3 regions of the Kitasatospora sp. NPDC089509 genome follow, and region 2 is predicted to be linked to each of the others. Evidence: riboswitches for the same ligand, from Rfam matches in the RefSeq annotation. Region 2 holds a riboswitch; each other region holds the start of a gene.
What was found. Region 2 has a riboswitch for S-adenosylmethionine ahead of ACIP4P_RS01360 (IclR family transcriptional regulator). Riboswitches for the same ligand answer to the same signal wherever they lie in the genome.

Region 1 (5,977 bases), on a different contig from region 2:
CGGCCGGCCGGGGTGGCGGCGGAGTACGGCGGGTTCGCCCGGGTACCGGGGCTGGTGGTGCTGGGGCACTACGGGGCCGAGCGCTGGGAGGGGGGCGTGCTGACGGCGCCGGAGGTGCATCCGGGGGTGGCCGGGGCCCGGGCGGCGTTGCCGGGGGTGCTGGCCCGGGTGGGGGCGCCCGAGGGGACGTGGGTGGAGGACAAGGGGCGCTCGGTGGCGGTGCACACCCGGCGGACGGCGGAGCCGGAACGGGCGCTGGAGCTGCTGCGGGCGCCGGTGGGGGAGCTGGCGGCCGAGCACGGGCTGGTGGTGGAGCCCGGGCGGCTGGTGCTGGAGCTGCGGCCGCCGGGGGTGGACAAGGGGGCGGCGCTGACCGGGTTCCTGCGGGAGCGCGGGGCCCGCTCGGTGCTCTACGCGGGGGACGACCTGGGGGACGTGGCGGCCTTCGCGGCGGTGGAGCAGCTGCGCGGGGACGGCGTCGCCGGGCTGCTGGTGTGCGCCGGGGCGGTGGGGGACGCGCCGGTGCGCGAGCTCGCCGACCGGGCGGATCTGGTGGTCGACGGGCCCGCGGGCGTGGTGGAGCTGCTGGAGGGCTTGGGACGGGCGGTCAGAGCGCGTTGAGCTGGTCCAGGAACCACTGCTGCGGGGGGAGCGCGGTGGCCGCCGCGGCGAGCCGCTTGGTGCGGTCGGCGCGCTCCTCCGGGCTCATGGTGAGTCCGGCGTGCAGGGCCTCGGCGGTGGCGATCACGTCGTAGGGGTTGACGGTGAGGGCGTCGTCCTTGAGCTCGGCGTGGGCGCCGGCCTCCCGGGAGAGGACGAGGGCGCAGCCCCGGTCGGAGACCACCGGGACCTCCTTGGCGACCAGGTTCATGCCGTCCCGGATCGGGTTGACGAGGGCGACGTCGGCGAGGCGGTAGGCCGCCAGGGAGCGCGGGAAGTCGTCGTCGACGTGCAGGATCAGCGGCCGCCAGGTGGGGGTGGCGAACTCGGCGTCGATCTCCTCGGCCAGGCGTCGGACGGCGGCGGTGTAGTCGCGGTACTCGGCGAGGTCGGTGCGGGAGGGGTAGGCGAAGGCGATGTGCACCACCCGGTCGTGCCACTCGGGGCGGGTGCGGAGCAGGTGCCGGTAGGCCTGGAGGCCGCGGACGATGTTCTTGCTCAGCTCGGTGCGGTCCACCCGGACGACGGTGCGGCGGTCGCCGACGGCGTCGCGCAGGACGGCCAGGCGTTCGTCCACGTCGGGGCGGTGGGCGCGCTCGCGCAGGAAGTCGGCGTCGGCGCCCAGGGCGTGGACGCCGAGCCGGGTGGTGCGGCCCGCGTGGGTGACGGTGAGCGCCTCGTGGTCGACGGTGGCGCCGAGGAGGTCCGCGCAGCAGGCGGCGAAGGCGCGGGCCCAGCGTTCGGTGAGGAACCCGGCCCGGTCGGCGCCGAGGATGCCGGTCAGCACGGCCCGGCCGACGTCGTCGGGGAGCAGCCGGTAGTACTCGGGCGGGGCCCACGGGGTGTGGGAGAAGTGGCCGATCCGCAGGTCGGGGCGGGCCGCGCGGAGCAGGGCCGGGGCGAGGGACAGGTGGTAGTCCTGCACCAGCACCGCGGCGCCCGGGGCGGCCTCGGCGGCCAGGGCGTCCGCGAAGGCGGCGTTGTAGGCCCGGTAGGCGGCCCACTCGGTGCGGAAACCGGCGTCGAAGGAGGGTGCGGTCGGCGTCGCGTAGAGCAGGTGGTGGACGAACCAGAGGGTGGAGTTGGCGACGCCGTTGTAGGCGCGGGCGAAGGTCTCCGGGTCGATGTCGAGCATCCGTACGGCCTGGCCGCCGACCTCGTGCCCGGCCCGGTCGAGCCGGCCCTCGGGGGCCTCCCGGGCGGCTCTGCGGTCGGCGTCGTTCAGGGCGGCGCAGACCCAGACGGCGTCCGGGTCGTCGATCGCGGACAGGCCGGAGACCAGGCCGCCGCCGCCGCGGCGCAGGGTCAGTGTGCCGTCGTCGGCGGTGCTGAAGGACACCGGTCCCCGGTTGGAGGCCACCAGGACGGGGGCGGTGCCGGTCGCACTCGAACGTTCGGTCGTGAGATCGCCCATGGTTGGGATGTTGCCGGGGGGTCGGGTCGGCAAACGTTTCGGCAGGCGGTTCAGTGGCGGGTCGCGTACTCGGGGACGGTGTGCATCGGCGGGCGCTCCAGGGCCGTCACCGGGTGGGTGTGGGCGGTGAAGGCGCGGGTGTCCGGGTCGCGGCTGAACTGGGTGAGGTGGGGGTGGACCAGGTCGGCGGAGGCCTTGAGGCGGTGGGTGCGGTCGAGCCGTTCCAGGGCGGTGCGGTAGATGGTGGCGGCCATCCGGCCGAGGGCCTGGCCGTCCTGGTGGCGGTGGTGCCGGACGCCGACGTCGACCTGGGCCAGGGCGTCCAGTCCGACCAGTTCCAGGGCGTCGACCAGCAGACCGAGCTCGACGCCGTAGCCGGTGGGGAAGGGCAGCCGTTCGAGCAGCGGGCGGCGGGCCGCGTACTCGCCGCCGAGCGGCTGGACGAAGCCGGCGAGTTCCGGCCAGTGCAGGTTGAGCAGCGGGCGGGCGACGAGTTCGGTGACCCGGCCGCCGCCGACCGGCAGGACCGCCCCGCTCTCGGTCTCCAGCGGGCGGTCGTACATGGCCTTGACCAGCTGGACGGACTCGTCGGTCAGCAGCGGGCCGACGATGCCGGAGACGAAGGCCGGGTCGAACTCGCGCAGGTCGGCGTCCACGAAGCAGACGATGTCGCCGCGGGTGACCAGCAGCGAGCGCCAGAGCACCTCGCCCTTGCCGGGGACGGCGGGCAGCCGGGGCAGGATCCGGTCGCGGTGCTCCACCCGGGCGCCCGCGGCGGCGGCGACGGCGGCGGTGGCGTCGGCGGAGCCGGAGTCCACCACGACGAGTTCGTCCACCAGGGGGATCCGCTCCATCAGCTCGCGCCGGACGGTGCGGACGATGTCGCCGACGGTGGCCTCCTCGTCCAGGGCCGGGAGGACGACGCTGACGGTGCGGCCGGTGCGCCGCTTGGCCTCCAGCAGGGTGTGCACCGGCCGGTCGGTCGCGCTCCACGAGCGGCGGCGGAGCCAGGACGCCGCCTGTGGGAGGAGCGCGGGGATCGGTTCGGCGGGCACGGTGACTCTCCTCGGCGGGATCGGGGTGGAACGGCTCATCTCGCTTGGCGGACGGACCCGTTCAGGGGTGACGCCTTCGGATACAGTCTTCGTACAGCGGTCGGACCTTTGCACGCCGGGGTCACCGTTGCGCACCACCACAATTTCACAAGCTCATCCAGAGGGACTGAGGGAACGGCCCGTTGACGTCCCGGCAACCTTCTCGCTCGGCTGTCTGTCGACAGGCCCCGGCGGGACAGGTGCCAATTCCGGCCTGTGGCGCGACCGCGCCGCGGGGAAGATGAGGAGAGAGGCCTCCGCCATCATGGCCATCGACACTGCCGCACCTGTTTCCGTGGACCTCGGCCCCGCCGCCGCGCTGTCCTGTCGGGAGTGCGGAACCCGGTTCCCGCTCGGCCCCAGCTTCGCCTGCCTGGAGTGCTTCGGGCCGCTGGAGATCGCCTACGAGTTCGGGAGCGAGCGCGCCGAGGAGCTGCGCAAGCGGATCGAGTCCGGCCCCGCGTCCATCTGGCGCTACGCGCCGCTGCTGCCGGTGCCGGCCGACGTCGCCTCCAAGCCCAACCTGAACCCCGGCTGGACCCCGCTGGTCAAGGCGGACAACCTGGGTCGTGAGCTCGGCTTCACCGCGCAGCTGCACATCAAGGACGACTCCGGCAACCCCACCCACTCGTTCAAGGACCGGGTGGTGGCCTGCGCGATCGAGGCGGCCCGGGCGTTCGGGTACACCACGCTGTCCTGCTCCTCCACCGGCAACCTGGCCGGCGCGGTGGGCGCGGCGGCGGCCCGGGCCGGGTTCCGGTCCTGCGTCTTCATCCCGCACGACCTGGAGCAGGGCAAGGTCGTGATGGCCGGGGTGTACGGCGGCGAGCTGGTCGGCATCGAGGGCAACTACGACGACGTGAACCGCTTCTGCTCGGAGCTGATCGGGGACCCGGCCGGCGAGGGCTGGGGCTTCGTCAACGTCAACCTGCGGCCGTACTACGGCGAGGGCTCCAAGACGTTGGCGTACGAGATCTGCGAGCAGCTGGGCTGGCGCCTGCCGGAGCAGATCGTCATCCCGATCGCCTCCGGCTCCCAGCTGACGAAGATCGACAAGGGGCTGCAGGAGCTGATCAGGCTGGGGCTGGTCGAGGACCGGCCGTACCGGATCTTCGGCGCCCAGGCGGAGGGCTGCTCGCCGGTGTCGGCGGCGTTCAAGGCCGGCCGGGACGTGATCAAGCCGGTGAAGCCGGACACCATCGCCAAGTCGCTGGCGATCGGCAACCCGGCGGACGGCCCGTACGTGCTGGACATCGCCCGCCGCACCGGCGGTGCGGTCGAGGACGTCACGGACGCGGAGGTCGTGGCGGCGATCCGGCTGCTGGCCCGGACCGAGGGCATCTTCGCCGAGACCGCGGGCGGGGTGACCGTCGGCGTGCTGAAGAAGTTGGTCGAGACGGGTCAGCTGGACCCGGCCAAGGAGACCGTCGCGATCAACACCGGCGACGGCCTGAAGACCCTGGACGCCGTCTCCGAGGCCGGGATTACCGCCGTCATCCGCCCGACGCTGGACGCTTTCCACTCCGCCGGTCTCGCGTCCGCCTGAACCACCCCCACCCCGCTAGGAGAGCCATGAGCGCCAACGTCCGCATCCCCACCATCCTGCGCACCTACACCGGCGGTGCGGCCGAGGTGACCGCCGAGGGGGCCACCCTGGCCGAGGTCATCGCCCACCTGGAGCAGAACCACGCGGGCATCTCGGCCCGGATCCTGGACGACACCGGCAAGCTGCGCCGCTTCGTCAACGTGTACGTGAACGACGATGACGTGCGGTTCGCCGAGGGCCTGGCGACCGAGATCGGGGACGGCGCCAGCGTCTCGATCATTCCGGCGGTGGCCGGCGGCTGCTGAGTCGTTCGGCGGTCGCGTTTCCGGGTTGCTTTCCGGGTCGCCCCGCGCCGCCCGTGCGTACGGAATTCCACTCTCCGTACGCGCGGGCGGCGCGTTCGCATTTCGGCGGGAATATTTCCCGCTCAAGTCGGAGTAGAGTGTGGCTCTGCTGGGAACAGGGCCGCCCTTCCGGCGCACGGGGTGCTTCGCCGGAGGTCGTCCGACCGGCGGGACCGGCCCGGGGCGGTTCCCGGGAAACATGTCAGGCAGATGTCAGAATTCCTGCGGGCATTTGGGTAATTCGTCCGCTATGTCCGGCGACGAATGCCGAGTTCCTTCCGGTTTGTTCGCTCTTGTCTCTTGACGGGCCCTCGGAATTCCCGGCGGTTGACCCTGTTGCAGAGGGCGTCGGTCCGGATACATTCAGCGGCGGTCGACGTAATCAACCGCTCACGGAAGCCGTCCGGCGCCCCCGTGCGGAGGATTGCGGCGTGCACGGCTGCGCTCAGGGGGGGTTCCCCGGGCCGGCCTTCAAACCAGACCCGGGCCCGCGACCTGCGGGACCGTGAAGGGCCAGCACAGCACTAGGGGAGTTCGGAATGGCTCAGGGCACCGTCAAGTGGTTCAACGCGGAGAAGGGCTACGGCTTCATCGCGGTCGACGGTGGTGCGGACGTCTTCGTCCACTACAGCGCGATCCAGATGGACGGCTACCGCACCCTCGAGGAGGGCCAGCGGGTCGAGTTCGAGATCTCCCAGGGACAGAAGGGCCCGCAGGCGGACATGGTCCGCGCGGCGGTCTGACCCCTTCCGACTCCAGGAGCTCGGCGCGGCCCACTGCTGGTGGACCTCCTGCTTCTCGACGGGCCCGTGCGACACGCGTCGTACGGGCCCGTTCGCGTTCCCGCGCGGGCCTGTTCACGTTCCCGCGCGGGCCCGTCGGGCGGCTCGCGGGTTGCCGATTGGGCTTGCACTCGACC
Region 2 (5,977 bases):
GCACGCCTGGGAGGCCGAGTTGGCGTGGACCCGGCGCACCGTCGCCGAGATCGGCGACGGCCGCCTGTCCTGGCCCGAGGTCGAGCGCTCCGAGGACGGCTGGACCTGGACCGGCCCGACGGACGGGGAGGGGACCACCCGATGACCGAGGTGCTGACCGAAGGAGCCACCCGATCCGAAGAGGGAGCGGACCACCGAATGACCGAGGTGCTGATCGTCGGAGCCGGACCGGCCGGCCTGCTGCTCGCGATCGAGCTCCGGCTCGCCGGCGTCGACACCGTCGTCCTCGAACGTCACCCGCAACGCCCGCCCTACTGCCGGGGCTTCAACCTCAACGCCCGCGCCCTGGACCTGCTGGCCCGGCGCGGCCTCGCCGACCGGTTCATCGGCGAGGGCTGGCAGGTCCCGCACGCCGCGTTCTCCGGACTGCCGGTGACGCTCACCCTCGCCGGCGCCCACACCGACCACCCGTTCTCACTGGGCATCCCGCAGACCCGGGTCGAGGAGGTGCTGGAGGCGCACGCGCTCGCGCTGGGCGCGGACATCCGGCGCGGACACGAGCTGCGCGCCCTGACCCAGGACGCCGAGTGCGTCACCGCGACGGTCGTCGCCGACGGCCGCGAACACCACGTCCGGGCCGGCTACGCGGTCGGCTGCGACGGCGGCCGCAGCACCGTCCGCCGACAGGCCGGCATCGACTTCCCCGGCACCGCGTCGACGGCCTTCACACTGCTCGGCGACGTCGAACCCGCCGACCCGGCGGCGCTGCCCTTCGGCGTGTCCACCGGCCCCGGCGGAAGCGTCTTCGTGATCCCCCGCCCCGGCTACGTGAGGATCATCACCGCCGACCGGCAGCCCCCGGCGGACCGGGACGAGCCGGTCACCCTCGACCGGCTGCGCGCCGCCGTCGCCGAGGCGCTCGGCCGCCCCGTCGACCTGCGCGCCGCGCGCTGGACCACCCGGTTCGGCAACGCCGCCCGGCAGGCCGCCGAGTACGTCCGGGGCCGGGTCGTGCTGGCCGGGGACGCCGCGCACATCCACCCGCCGGCCGGCGCGATCGGCGTCAACCTCGCCCTGGACGACGCGTTCAACCTGGGCTGGAAGCTCGCCGCCACCGTGCGCGGCACCGCCCCCGCGCACCTGCTGGACAGCTACCACGAGGAACGCCACGCGGCGGGCGCGCGCGTCCTGGCCTCCACCCGGGCCCAGGTGCTGCTGGGCGCCGCGGACGACCGACTCGGGCCGCTCGTCGACCTGTTCACCCGGGTCGCCCGCCACCCCGCGGGCAACCGCGCCCTCGCCGAGACCGTCACCGGACTGGACACCCGCTACGGCACGCACCCCGACACCGCCCACCCCTGGCTCGGGCGGCTGGCCCCCGACCTCACCCTGAGCACGGCCCCGGGCCCGACCCGGCTGTCCGAGCTGCTCGCCCCGGGCCGCGGTCTGCTGCTCGACCTGACGGGCGGCAGCGGTGCGGGAGTTCGCGGAGCGGCGGTGGGCGAAGCGGCGGCGGGCTGGGCGGACCGGGTGACCACCGTCACGGCGGACTGCCCGGAGCAGCCCGGGCTCCGCGCCGTCCTGCTCCGGCCGGACGGGCACACCGGCTGGCTGCTGCGCGATGCCGAGCAGGAGGACCCCGACGGGCTCCGGCAGGCCCTGCGGCACTGGTTCGGCGAGCCGGCGGGGGAGGGGGCGCGGGTGGCCTGAGACGGCCGGGCGGCAGGGCCCCGGGTGTGTGGGCCGGGAAAAGATTTGGCGAGATGCCCGGGAAGTCTTGTATCGTTCTCCGCGAATCATCCAGAGGGGTGGAGGGACCGGCCCTACGAAGCCCCGGCAACTCCCCGTTCGACCCGGCGTCCGAAGTACACGCCGTGCCGTCCGGGGTCAGTGCCAACTCCGGCCTGTCGCCAACGTGGCGCGGGAAAAGATGAGGAGACACGGTGCTCTCAGTGCTGTCCTTCGCCCGGGCGCTTCCCGCCCCGGCCCTTTCGCGTACCCGTCTCGTGTCCGGCGCAGGCATGTGGCCGACTTTCCAGGCCTGTTCTCGCTGACCACCCCCGCTCCCCACCCCACCCCCTGTGGAGCACCCGTGAGCCGAACCCACCCTTCGCTCACGGGAACTGAGACTGGAGTACCCGTCCATGGAGAACCTGGAGATCACGAGCGGCGTCGGCGTGCTCGACAAGATCACCTCGATCCTCGGCACCCTGGAGTCCGGTCCGGCCACCCTGGCCGGGCTGGTCGACGCCACCGGCCTGGCCCGGCCCACCGCGCACCGGATCGCCGTCGCACTGGAGCACCACCGCCTGCTCGGACGGGACCTGCAGGGCCGGTTCGTCCTCGGCCCGCGGCTCGCCGAGCTCTCGGCCGCCGCCGGTGACGACCGCCTGCTGACGGCCGCCGGCTCGGTCCTCACCCACCTGCGCGACGTCAGCGGCGAGACCGCCCAGCTCTACCGCCGGCAGGGCGACATCCGGATCTGCGTGGCGGCCGCCGAGCGCCTCTTCGGCCTGCGCGACACCGTCCCGGTCGGCCTCGCGCTGCCGATGAAGGTCGGGTCCGCCGCGCAGGTGCTGCTCGCCTGGGAGGAGCCGGAGCGCCTCCACCGCGGCCTCCAGGGTGCCCGCTTCACCGCCACCGCCCTCGCCGGAGTGCGCCGCCGCGGCTGGGCCCAGTCCATCGGCGAGCGCGAGCCCGGCGTCGCCTCCGTCTCCGCCCCGGTGCGCGGCCCGTCCAACCGGGTGGTGGCGGCGGTCTCCGTCTCCGGGCCGATCGAACGGCTCACCCGGCACCCCGGCGCCCGCCTCTCCCAGGCCGTCGTCGAGGCGGCCGGGCACCTCACCGAAGCCCTGCGCCGCCCCTGACCGGGGCGTCCGCCGTCGGGCTTCCGCGGTCCGGATTCCGCCGTCCCGCCTCCGCGTCGAGCGGGGCGGCGGAGCGCCCGGAGACCGTGGTGATCAGGCGAGACCCAGTGACCGGGGCACCACGGCCGCCAGGACGACGACCAGCGCCCAGATCGCCGGGCCGGGATCGGCCCGGTAGGCGTAGGTGAATCCCGAGGTCAGCCACACTCCGACGGCCGGGAAGAGGAGCAGGTACAGCGCGGCCGACCGCGCACGCCCGGTGGACATGACGGGCAGGGGCGCCCTGGCCTTCTTCGCGGCCTCGCGTCTCTCGGCAACCGCGCCCTCCCTGGCCGGGCCGGCGAGCTTCCCCGGGTTCCCGCCCTCCGTCGCCCGTGCCGCGATGCCCCTCGTCCGGTCCGGCCTCGCGACCCGCCGCCCGGACATCACGTCCGACGGCGGTGCCGAAGCCCTGGTCTCCCGTACGGGTATCCCTCGGTCCCGTCCTCCGTGTGCGGTCGGGCGGTCCCGGTCGGAGGTGCCTTTCTGGAATCCGGCCGGGCAGGCGCGGGCGGCACGGGGGAGTACGAACTGTCCGGGCTGGAAATATGACTGATAGTCGGCACATTCCCACGCTCTGCTATGTCATGATCTGCTCAATCGAGATCGATCCGCCGCAGGAGGGCATGAGTGGGAAACCCGCTGGTCGAACGGGACGGGGAAGGCGCGATCGCCGTCGCCGCAGGAGCGTCCGCACGGGCCGGACGGGGGCGGTGGCTGATGGTCAGAGCACTACCCGGAATGGGACGCACCGCGCTGCTCGAAGCCGTGCTCCGGCAGGAGTCGGTGTGCGGAGCGATGTCCGTCCGACGGGCACGCGGTGCGCGTGAGGAGGCCGGGTTCCCGTTCGCCCTGCTCCGGCAACTCTTCCCCGGGACGGAAACGGAGATACCTTTCGCCACCGAGTCATCCGTGGCCGAACAACGGACGTTCCACGACCTCCTCGCCGAACTCGCCCGCGAAGCCCGTCGGCAGCCCGTGCTGCTGGCCGTCGACGACCTGCACGAGGCCGACGAACCGTCGAAGCGCTGGATCGGCTACCTGGCCCGCCGGTTGGCGGGGCTACCGGTGCTCGTCGTGCTGACCGCGGGCACCGGGGGGTCCGTCGGCCCGTTGCCGGAAGCCACCGGGAGTGCGCTGCAGTTGGATCCGCTCAGCCCGCCCGCCGTGGCGCGGCTCGCGGCGGCCGCCGGGGCCCCGACCTGCGCCGGGACGTGGCTCCGCCCGGCCGACGGCAACCCCGCCCTCGTCCACGCCCTGCTCGCCGACGCGGCGGGGGAGCCGGGCCCCAGTCGCTACCGGCGAACCATCGCCGACTGGATCGAGTCCCGCGCCGACCCGTTCGCCCGCGCTCTCACCCTCGCGCTCGCCGTCGCCGCGCAGCACATGCTGGCCCCGGAACCGGCTCAGGAACCGCCCGCCGTGCTGCGCGAAGTCGCCGCCCTGTGCCCGGAGTTCCGCACCCTCCCGGCGGGCGCCGACCACCTCGCGCGGGTCCTGTCCGCGCCGCAGGCCCGCGAGGCCGCCCTCGCCGCCGCCGACCCCGCCGAACTGGCCCTGCTGCGCGGCCGGTTTGCGCGCACGCTCGACGAACGCGGCGCGCCCGCCACAACCGTCGCCGCCCACCTCCTGCACCTCGACCCGCCCGGCGAGGAGTGGATGACCCAGTCCCTGGAGGACGCCGCCGAGGAGGCGCTCCGTGCGGGCCGGACGGCGGAGGCCATCGCCTTCCTGCGGCACGCGCTCACCGGCCCGCTCGCCCCCGGCCGCCGCGCCGACGTCACCCAGCGCCTGGGCGCGCTCGAACTGCCCCACAACGCCGACGCCGGCGTCCGCCGCCTGCGCGCCGCACTGGAGTTGCACGCCGACCCCGGCGACCGCGCCGCCGTCGCGCCCGCCCTCGGCACGGCCCTCGCCGCACAAGGGCGCACGGACACCGCGCTGCGGGTGCTGCACCGCGAGAGCCGGACAGCGGACCACGCCGGCTGCGCCGACGCGCTGCGCTCCGTCGCCGCCCTCATCGCCTCGCACGACGCCGTCGCCTGGCGCGACGCGGTGGCCCGGATGCGGGAGTCGGCGGCGACCGCGCCCGCCGCGATCGAGCCGCTGATGCGGGCCCTGGTCGCGGAGTACGACGCGGGGGCGGGCCGGGTGTCCGCCGCCGAGGTGCTCGACCTGGTGCTGCCACGACTGGCGTCGCCCGAGCCCGTCGACCCGAGGATCCGCACCAGCTGGCTCGGCAGCGCGGCCACCCTGCTGCAGTGGGCCGACCGGCTCGCCGACGCCCGCGCCCTCGCCGACGCGTGCCTCCCGGCGCCGCCCGCGCTGCCGGACCCGACCGACGTCGGCCACCAGTGCCTGACCAGCGTCCGGGCCGAAGCCGCCCTGATGGCAGGCGAGTTCGGCCGCGTCCTGGCCGAGAACGCTCCGCTGCTGGACGCCTGCACGGAACGCGGCATCCGGCTGCCCCACCTGACGGCCATGGTCGCCCTCGCCCGGTACGAGCTCGGCGAGCGGGAGGTGGCGTGGCGGCTGCTAGCACGCGGGCGAACGGAGGACCGCCGGGCGGCGGACAGCGCCGACAGTTCCTGGGAGTGGAACGAACTCCGGTACGCCAGAGGGCTGTTGCACGGGTACGAGGGGAACCACCAGGCGGCGCTGGACGCCTTCCTGGCCTGCGGGGCGGGCCAGGACGCCCGCGACTTCGTCAGCCCGGTGGCCACGCCGTGGCGCTCCGGCGCCGCCCTGGCCCTGGCCGGGCTCGGGCGGCTGGCGGAGGGCCGGGAACTCGCGGAGACGGAGTTGGCGCATGCCCGTACCTGGGGCACCCCGCGCACGGTCGGCCGGGCGCTGCGGGCCCGTGCCGCCGTCGTCGGCAGCAGGCAGGCGCTGGAATCGCTGGCGGAGTCGGTGGCGCTGCTGCGGACGGCGCTCGCGCCCGTGGAGCTGATCGAGTCGCTGCTCGACCTGGGCCGGGCGCGGATCCTGGCCGGCAACAGCCGCAAGGGACGGGCCGACCTGCGCGAGGCGCACGGCCTGGCCGTCCGGCTGTCGGCCCGATCACCCGACGG
Region 3 (5,977 bases), on a different contig from region 2:
CGAGAGGCCGTCGTTCTTGACCAGCTCGGTGTACTCGTAGACCTGACCGCCGATGAAGATCGCGCCCATGAAGAACGTGAGGGCGAACCACGCGCGGAGCTTCTTCACGTCACCGCGCTCGGCGGCGAACACGCCGAGCTGGCAGGTGAGCGAGGAGAGCACCAGGATCGTGGTGTTGATCGAGGAGAACGTCACGTTGAGGGCGTGCGCCTTCTCGGCCCAGAACTCGGCTCCCTTGACGGAGCGGAGCGTGAAGTACATCGCGAAGAGCGCCGCGAAGAACATCAGCTCGGAACTGAGCCAGACGATCGTTCCGACGCTGACCATGTTCGGTCGATTGACCGATCCGTGCGCGTGCCCGGTTTCTGTTGCTGTTGCTGTCGCCACGACGGACATTATGTCGGTCCCTTATTCCGTCTTCACGTCGGGGGGTGTCCCTCGGAGTGTCCGGTGCGTGCGGTATGCCCGCTTGAAGGGCGGCGAGGGGGCCGTACGGGGGCTGAGCAGTGGGGTGTCCCTTTTCTGACGGTTCCTCTGTCGGGCCCGCCACCCCCTTGCCCAGTGCGTCGTTGCGCGGACGGCGCAGTCGCGGGTTGTAGGGGAGAGGACCCCGGATGGGCCGTCCGGGTGGACCGGGCGGGGTGGGGTGACGGGCCGTCCTCCGGGCGGGTGAGCGGCGGGCGCGTCGGCTTGAGGGGGAACGTGCGCGAGGGGGACCGGTGACGGGGGAAACGGGGGTAGCATCCGGATCAGGTGAACGTGGTCCGGATCACACTTGAGGGAGCAGGGTCCATGGCGTACACGACCGACGAGACGCTCACCGTCCTCGTCTACAGCGACGACCGCAACACCCGCGAGCAGGTGCTGACGGCCCTCGGCCGTCGGCCCGCCGAGGATCTTCCGGAGCTGTCCTACCTGGAGTGCGCGACCACCCCCGCGGTGCTCAAGGCGTTGGAGAAGGGCGGCATCGACCTCTGCGTGCTGGACGGCGAGGCGGTTCCGGCCGGCGGGCTGGGCCTCGGGCGCCAGCTCAAGGACGAGATCTACGGCTGCCCGCCGGTGCTGGTGCTGATCGGCCGGCCGCAGGACTCCTGGCTGGCCGCCTGGAGCCGGGCCGATGCCGCGATCTCCCACCCGGTGGACCCGGTGGCGCTGGCCGAGGCGGTCGCCGTCCTGCTGCGGGCCCGGCTGGCCAAGCGGGCCCCGGCGAGCCGTTGAGCGGTGCCGTCTCAGTAGGAGAGAAGTCGGGGCCGTAGCCGCCCCGCCGCTCGATAGGCTGACTCCATCCGTACGGACGTCCCCCGGAGCGGGGAACCGACAACAGCTGGAGTCAGCCATGGTGAACGTGAACCCTGCGAACGGTGGTACCGACCCCGCGCAGGTGGTCCGCACCTGGCCGGACCTCCTGGCGGCGTTGTTGAAGGGGGAGGACCTCGACCGCTCCTCCACCGCGTGGGCGATGGACCGGATCATGAGCGGCGAGGCGTCCCCCGTCCAGGTGGCCGGGTTCATGGTGGCGCTGCGGGCCAAGGGCGAGTCGGTCGAGGAGATCTCCGGCCTGGTCGACGCGATGTACGACCACGCCGAGCCGCTGGACATCCCCGGCCCGGCGGTCGACATCGTCGGCACCGGCGGCGACCGGGCGAAGACCGTCAACATCTCCACCATGTCGGCGATCGTCGCGGCCGCGGCCGGGGCCAAGGTGGTCAAGCACGGCAACCGGTCGGCCTCCTCCACCAGCGGCTCCTCGGACGTGCTGGAGAAGCTCGGGGTCGCGCTGGACCTGTCGCCCCGGCGGGTGGCCCAGGTGGCCGAGGAGGTCGGGCTCACCTTCTGCTTCGCGGCGAAGTTCCACCCCTCGATGCGGCACGCCGCCACCGCGCGACGCGACCTCGGGGTGCCGACCGCCTTCAACATCCTCGGTCCGCTGACCAACCCGGCCAAGGTCACCGCGCACGCGGTCGGCTGCTTCGACACCCGGCTCGCCGGGCTGATCGCCGGGGTGCTGGCCCGGCGCGGGGCGACCGCGCTGGTGTTCCGCGGCGACGACGGGCTGGACGAACTGACCATCACCACCACCTCGCAGGTGTGGGTGGTGCGCGACGGGGTGGTCACCGAGACCACCTTCGACCCGCGGGACGTCGGCATCGAGCTGGTCGGCATCGAGGCGCTGCGCGGGGCCGACGCCGCGTACAACGCGGAGGTCGCCCGGCGACTGCTGGCGGGGGAGCGCGGGCCGGTGCGGGACGCCGTCCTGCTGAACACCGCGGCGGCACTGGTCGCGCTCGACCTGGGTGACGCGCCGCTGACGGAGCAGCTCGCGGCGGGCATGGTGCGGGCGGCCGAGGCGATCGACTCGGGCCGGGCGCAGGATCTGCTGCGGCGCTGGTCGGAGGCCACCAGCCGGATCTGAGGCGGCAGTTGAGGGCCCGGGCCGGTTCCGCCGCCCCGGGCCCTTCCCGTCCGACCCGGGCCCTTCCGCCCGCCCCGCCCCCCGGTGCCCCGCCCCGAGCCGAAGGGGCGCGCCGGTGCCGAAAGGGAGAAGCGAGGGAGCGACGAAGGAGCGAGGGAGCGCCGACCGTCGGCACCGGATCAGAGCGCCCCGGAGGCGAGCGGGCGAGAACACTGTCCGGATGGTGGATGACTGTTTGACCGTCCGACGTACCCGACCTAGAGTCTTCGCCAGGTCATGAGTGACAGCGTCAAGCCCCAGCTGGCTGTCCGGCAACCCTCCGTCCGTGGCGGGGTGCCCTGGGTGAGGACCGGGTCGCCGGAAGCCGTCCGTGCGACAAGCGCGGACGCCCGACGAGCAGCACTCCCGGGGGTCCCTGACCCGTAGAAGGAGTGCATCCTCATGTCCGTCTCCGTCGAAACCCTCGCCCCGCTCGCCGTCCTCGGCCAGGACGTCCAGGTCCCGCTGGCCAGCGGCGAGAAGGTCGGTTACGCGGCGCTCGACTACGCGGCCAGCGCGCCTGCGCTCCAGCGGGTCTGGGACGACGTCGCCGCCTACGCGCCGTACTACGGCAGCGTGCACCGCGGCGCCGGGTACCTGTCGCAGCTGTCCACCGACCTGTTCGAGCAGAGCCGGCGGACCGTCGCCGAGTTCCTCGACCTGCGCGCCGACGACCAGGTGGTCTTCACCCGGGCCACCACCGACTCGCTCAACCTGCTGGCCGGCGCGGTGCCGGCCGGCACCCGGGTGTTCGCCTTCGAGACCGAGCACCACGCCTCGCTGCTGCCCTGGGCGCACGCGGGGCTGGAGGTCGACTACCTGCGGGCGCCGCGCTCGCGGGCCGAGGCGGTGGCGGCGCTGGAGAGCGCGCTGGCCGCGGCGCCCGAGGGGCCGAAGCTGCTGTGCGTCACCGGCGCCTCCAATGTGACCGGCGAGCTGTGGCCGGTCGCCGAGCTGACCGCGACCGCGCACCGGCACGGCGCCCGGGTGGTGCTGGACGCGGCCCAGCTGGCCCCGCACCACCGGGTCTCGGTCCGCGAACTGGACGTCGACTGGATCGCCTTCTCCGGCCACAAGCTCTACGCGCCGTTCGGGGCCGGGGTGCTGGCCGGTCGGTCGGACTGGCTGGACGCGGCCGAGCCGTACCTGGCCGGCGGCGGGGCGACCCGGACGGTGGCCCGGGAGCTGGACGGCTCGGTGGCGGTGCAGTGGCACACCGGCCCGGCCCGGCACGAGGCCGGTTCGCCGAACGTGATCGGCGCCTACGCGATCGCCTCGGCCTGTCGGGCGCTCACCGAGGCCGGCTTCGACGCGCTGGAGGCCCGGGAGCGGCAGCTGGTCGAGCGGCTGACGGCGGGGCTGGCGGAGATCCCGGAGGTCCGGGTGCTGAACCTGTTCGGCGCCGGCTCGGCCCGGGTGGGCGTGCTGTCCTTCGTGGTCCGGGGCTGGAACAGCTCGCACTTCTCGGCCGCGCTGTCGGCCGAGTACGGCATCGGGGTGCGGGACGGGCTGTTCTGCGCGCACCCGCTGGTGCGGACGCTGCTCGGGGAGGAGGAGGTGGCGCCGTCCGAGTGCGGGGCGCCGGAGTCCTCGCTGCCCGGGGAGCGCAGCCTGAACGCGATCCGGGTGAGCTTCGGGGCCGGCACGCCGGACGAGCACGTGGAGCGCTTCCTGACCGCCGTCCGCGAGCTGGTCACCGACGGCGCGGCGTGGAACTACCGCAACGAGGGCGGCCGTTGCGTCGTCGACACCCGTCGCGAGGGCTGAGCCCCACGCGTCGTCCTACTCGTCCAGGCCGAGCGCGAAGGCCGCTTCCAGGTCGTGCTGGGAGTAGGTGCGGAAGGCGATCTGGGTCTCGGTGTGTGCCACGCCCGGGACCTTGTTGAGCCGGCCCGGGATGACGTCGGCGAGGTCGTCGTGACGGCGTACCCGGACCATCGCCACCAGGTCGTAGCCGCCGGTCACCGAGTACACCTCGCTGACGCCGTCGATCGCGGCGATGGCCTCGGCGATCTCCGGGATGCGGTCGACGCTGGTCTTGATCAGGACGATGGCAGTGATCACGGTGCGGGCTCCTTCATGGGGTGCGGTCAGCGTATCGGGCCTCAGCCGGGTCGTCTCGGGGGGTGTCCGACGACGGTGCAGGCGTACAGGAAGCCGGCCGAGAAGCCGATCACGTGCACCAGGTAGGCCACTCCGGGCCCGGCCGAGTGCACCGACCACCACTGCAGGGCGAACCAGAGGCCGAGCACCAGCCAGGCCGGGAAGCGCAGCGGGAGGAAGAGGAGCAGTGGGACCAGGGTGGTCACCCTGGCCCGCGGGTGGAAGCGCAGGTAGGCGCCGAGCACGGCGGAGATCGCCCCGGAGGCGCCGATCAGGACCCGGGTGGAGTCGGGGGAGTGTGCCTCGGCGAGCGCGAAGCCGTACGAGGCCAGGCTGCCGGCCGCCAGGTAGAAGAGGAGGAACCTGGCCCGGCCGACCCGCCGTTCGACGGTGGGGCCGAAGACGTGGAAGAAGAGCAGGTTGCCCAGCAGGTGCAGCCAGCCGGCGTGCAGGAAGAGGCCGGTGAGGGCGGACACGGCCGGGTGCTTGCCCGGGGTCGGGGCGGCGGGGCAGCCGGGGACCGGGGCGGGGGCCTCGGCCAGCTGCTCGGCGGTGAGCGGGTGGCCCGTCAGCAGTTCGGCGGGGACGGCGCCCCAGCGCTGCTCGTAGCGCTGCTCGGCGCAGATCCGGGCCTGGCCGGTGCCGTACAGCGGGTTCAGGCCGGCCGCCGGGCCGAGCAGGAAGACCAGGGTGTTGAGCGCGATCAGGGCGTAGGTGACGGCCGGGGCGGGAACCGCCGGGCGGCCGTCCCGCGCATCGGTGTGGTCGGGGGCCGCGAGCGCCATGCGGCCAAGCATTCCTCCGGACACCGCACATGACACGCCCGTTTACGGCAGGTGGACTAGCCATCAAGTTCGACTGACCGGTGGTCGTGACGGTTGCCCCAGGCAATAGGCTTGGGCCGGGCGATCCCGCCTCCCGCCGCCGATGCCGGGGCTCCGGGGGAGCGCCTGACCGCCCAGGGACCAGCCGAGAGGATCCCCCGATGACCGTCCCCGCCCTGACCGCCGAGACGCGCTGGCGCTGCACGCTGTGCGGCAACCTCACCCGCTTCGACGTGACCCGCACCGCGCGGGTCACCGAGTTCCTCCACTTCGACCTGGCCGGCGACTCCAAGGTCGAGGAGACCGAGGTGCACAGCGAGACGGTCGAGTCGGTGCGGTGCCGCTGGTGCAACGCGGTGGACCAGGTCGAGCTGGTGGCCCGCCCGGGCGCCGAGGGTGCGGAGGCCCCCGCCGAGCAGGGCTGATCCCGGCCGGTGCGGTGGGCGGCGCGTGACGCGGCCGTCCACCGCACGGGACAATACAGACAAGACGCACGGAGCGTGACGACAGGGGCGGCCGTCGGCCGTACCCGCTGGACCAGGATCGGAGCCGAGGACGTGGTGGACGCAGCGAGGGAGCCCGCCGACGCGCAGGGGCT

Region 1: it holds a riboswitch for S-adenosylmethionine, as region 2 does, so the genes downstream of both, thrC (threonine synthase) here and ACIP4P_RS01360 (IclR family transcriptional regulator) in region 2, are expected to answer to the same signal.
Region 3: it holds a riboswitch for S-adenosylmethionine, as region 2 does, so the genes downstream of both, ACIP4P_RS14405 (aminotransferase class V-fold PLP-dependent enzyme) here and ACIP4P_RS01360 (IclR family transcriptional regulator) in region 2, are expected to answer to the same signal.

The regions. Positions count from the first base shown of each region.
Region 1 is NZ_JBIVHS010000018.1:4,374-10,350, forward strand. Features, by position in the region: gene otsB (trehalose-phosphatase) at 1-621, shown strand, start outside; gene ACIP4P_RS30200 (trehalose-6-phosphate synthase) at 608-2,074, opposite strand; gene ACIP4P_RS30205 (glucosyl-3-phosphoglycerate synthase) at 2,125-3,129, opposite strand; SAM riboswitch class I at 3,280-3,416, shown strand; gene thrC (threonine synthase) at 3,434-4,714, shown strand; gene ACIP4P_RS30215 (MoaD/ThiS family protein) at 4,741-5,019, shown strand; gene ACIP4P_RS30220 (cold-shock protein) at 5,598-5,801, shown strand.
Region 2 is NZ_JBIVHS010000001.1:353,808-359,784, forward strand. Features, by position in the region: gene ACIP4P_RS01350 (PadR family transcriptional regulator) at 1-145, shown strand, start outside; gene ACIP4P_RS01355 (FAD-dependent monooxygenase) at 199-1,710, shown strand; SAM riboswitch class I at 1,794-1,937, shown strand; gene ACIP4P_RS01360 (IclR family transcriptional regulator) at 2,154-2,867, shown strand; gene ACIP4P_RS01365 (hypothetical protein) at 2,961-3,134, opposite strand; gene ACIP4P_RS01370 (LuxR C-terminal-related transcriptional regulator) at 3,537-5,977, shown strand, end outside.
Region 3 is NZ_JBIVHS010000005.1:488,105-494,081, forward strand. Features, by position in the region: gene ACIP4P_RS14390 (heme-copper oxidase subunit III) at 1-396, opposite strand, end outside; gene ACIP4P_RS14395 (hypothetical protein) at 793-1,218, shown strand; gene trpD (anthranilate phosphoribosyltransferase) at 1,337-2,413, shown strand; SAM riboswitch class IV at 2,686-2,801, shown strand; gene ACIP4P_RS14405 (aminotransferase class V-fold PLP-dependent enzyme) at 2,855-4,219, shown strand; gene ACIP4P_RS14410 (Lrp/AsnC ligand binding domain-containing protein) at 4,235-4,516, opposite strand; gene ACIP4P_RS14415 (rhomboid family intramembrane serine protease) at 4,558-5,340, opposite strand; gene ACIP4P_RS14420 (hypothetical protein) at 5,541-5,804, shown strand.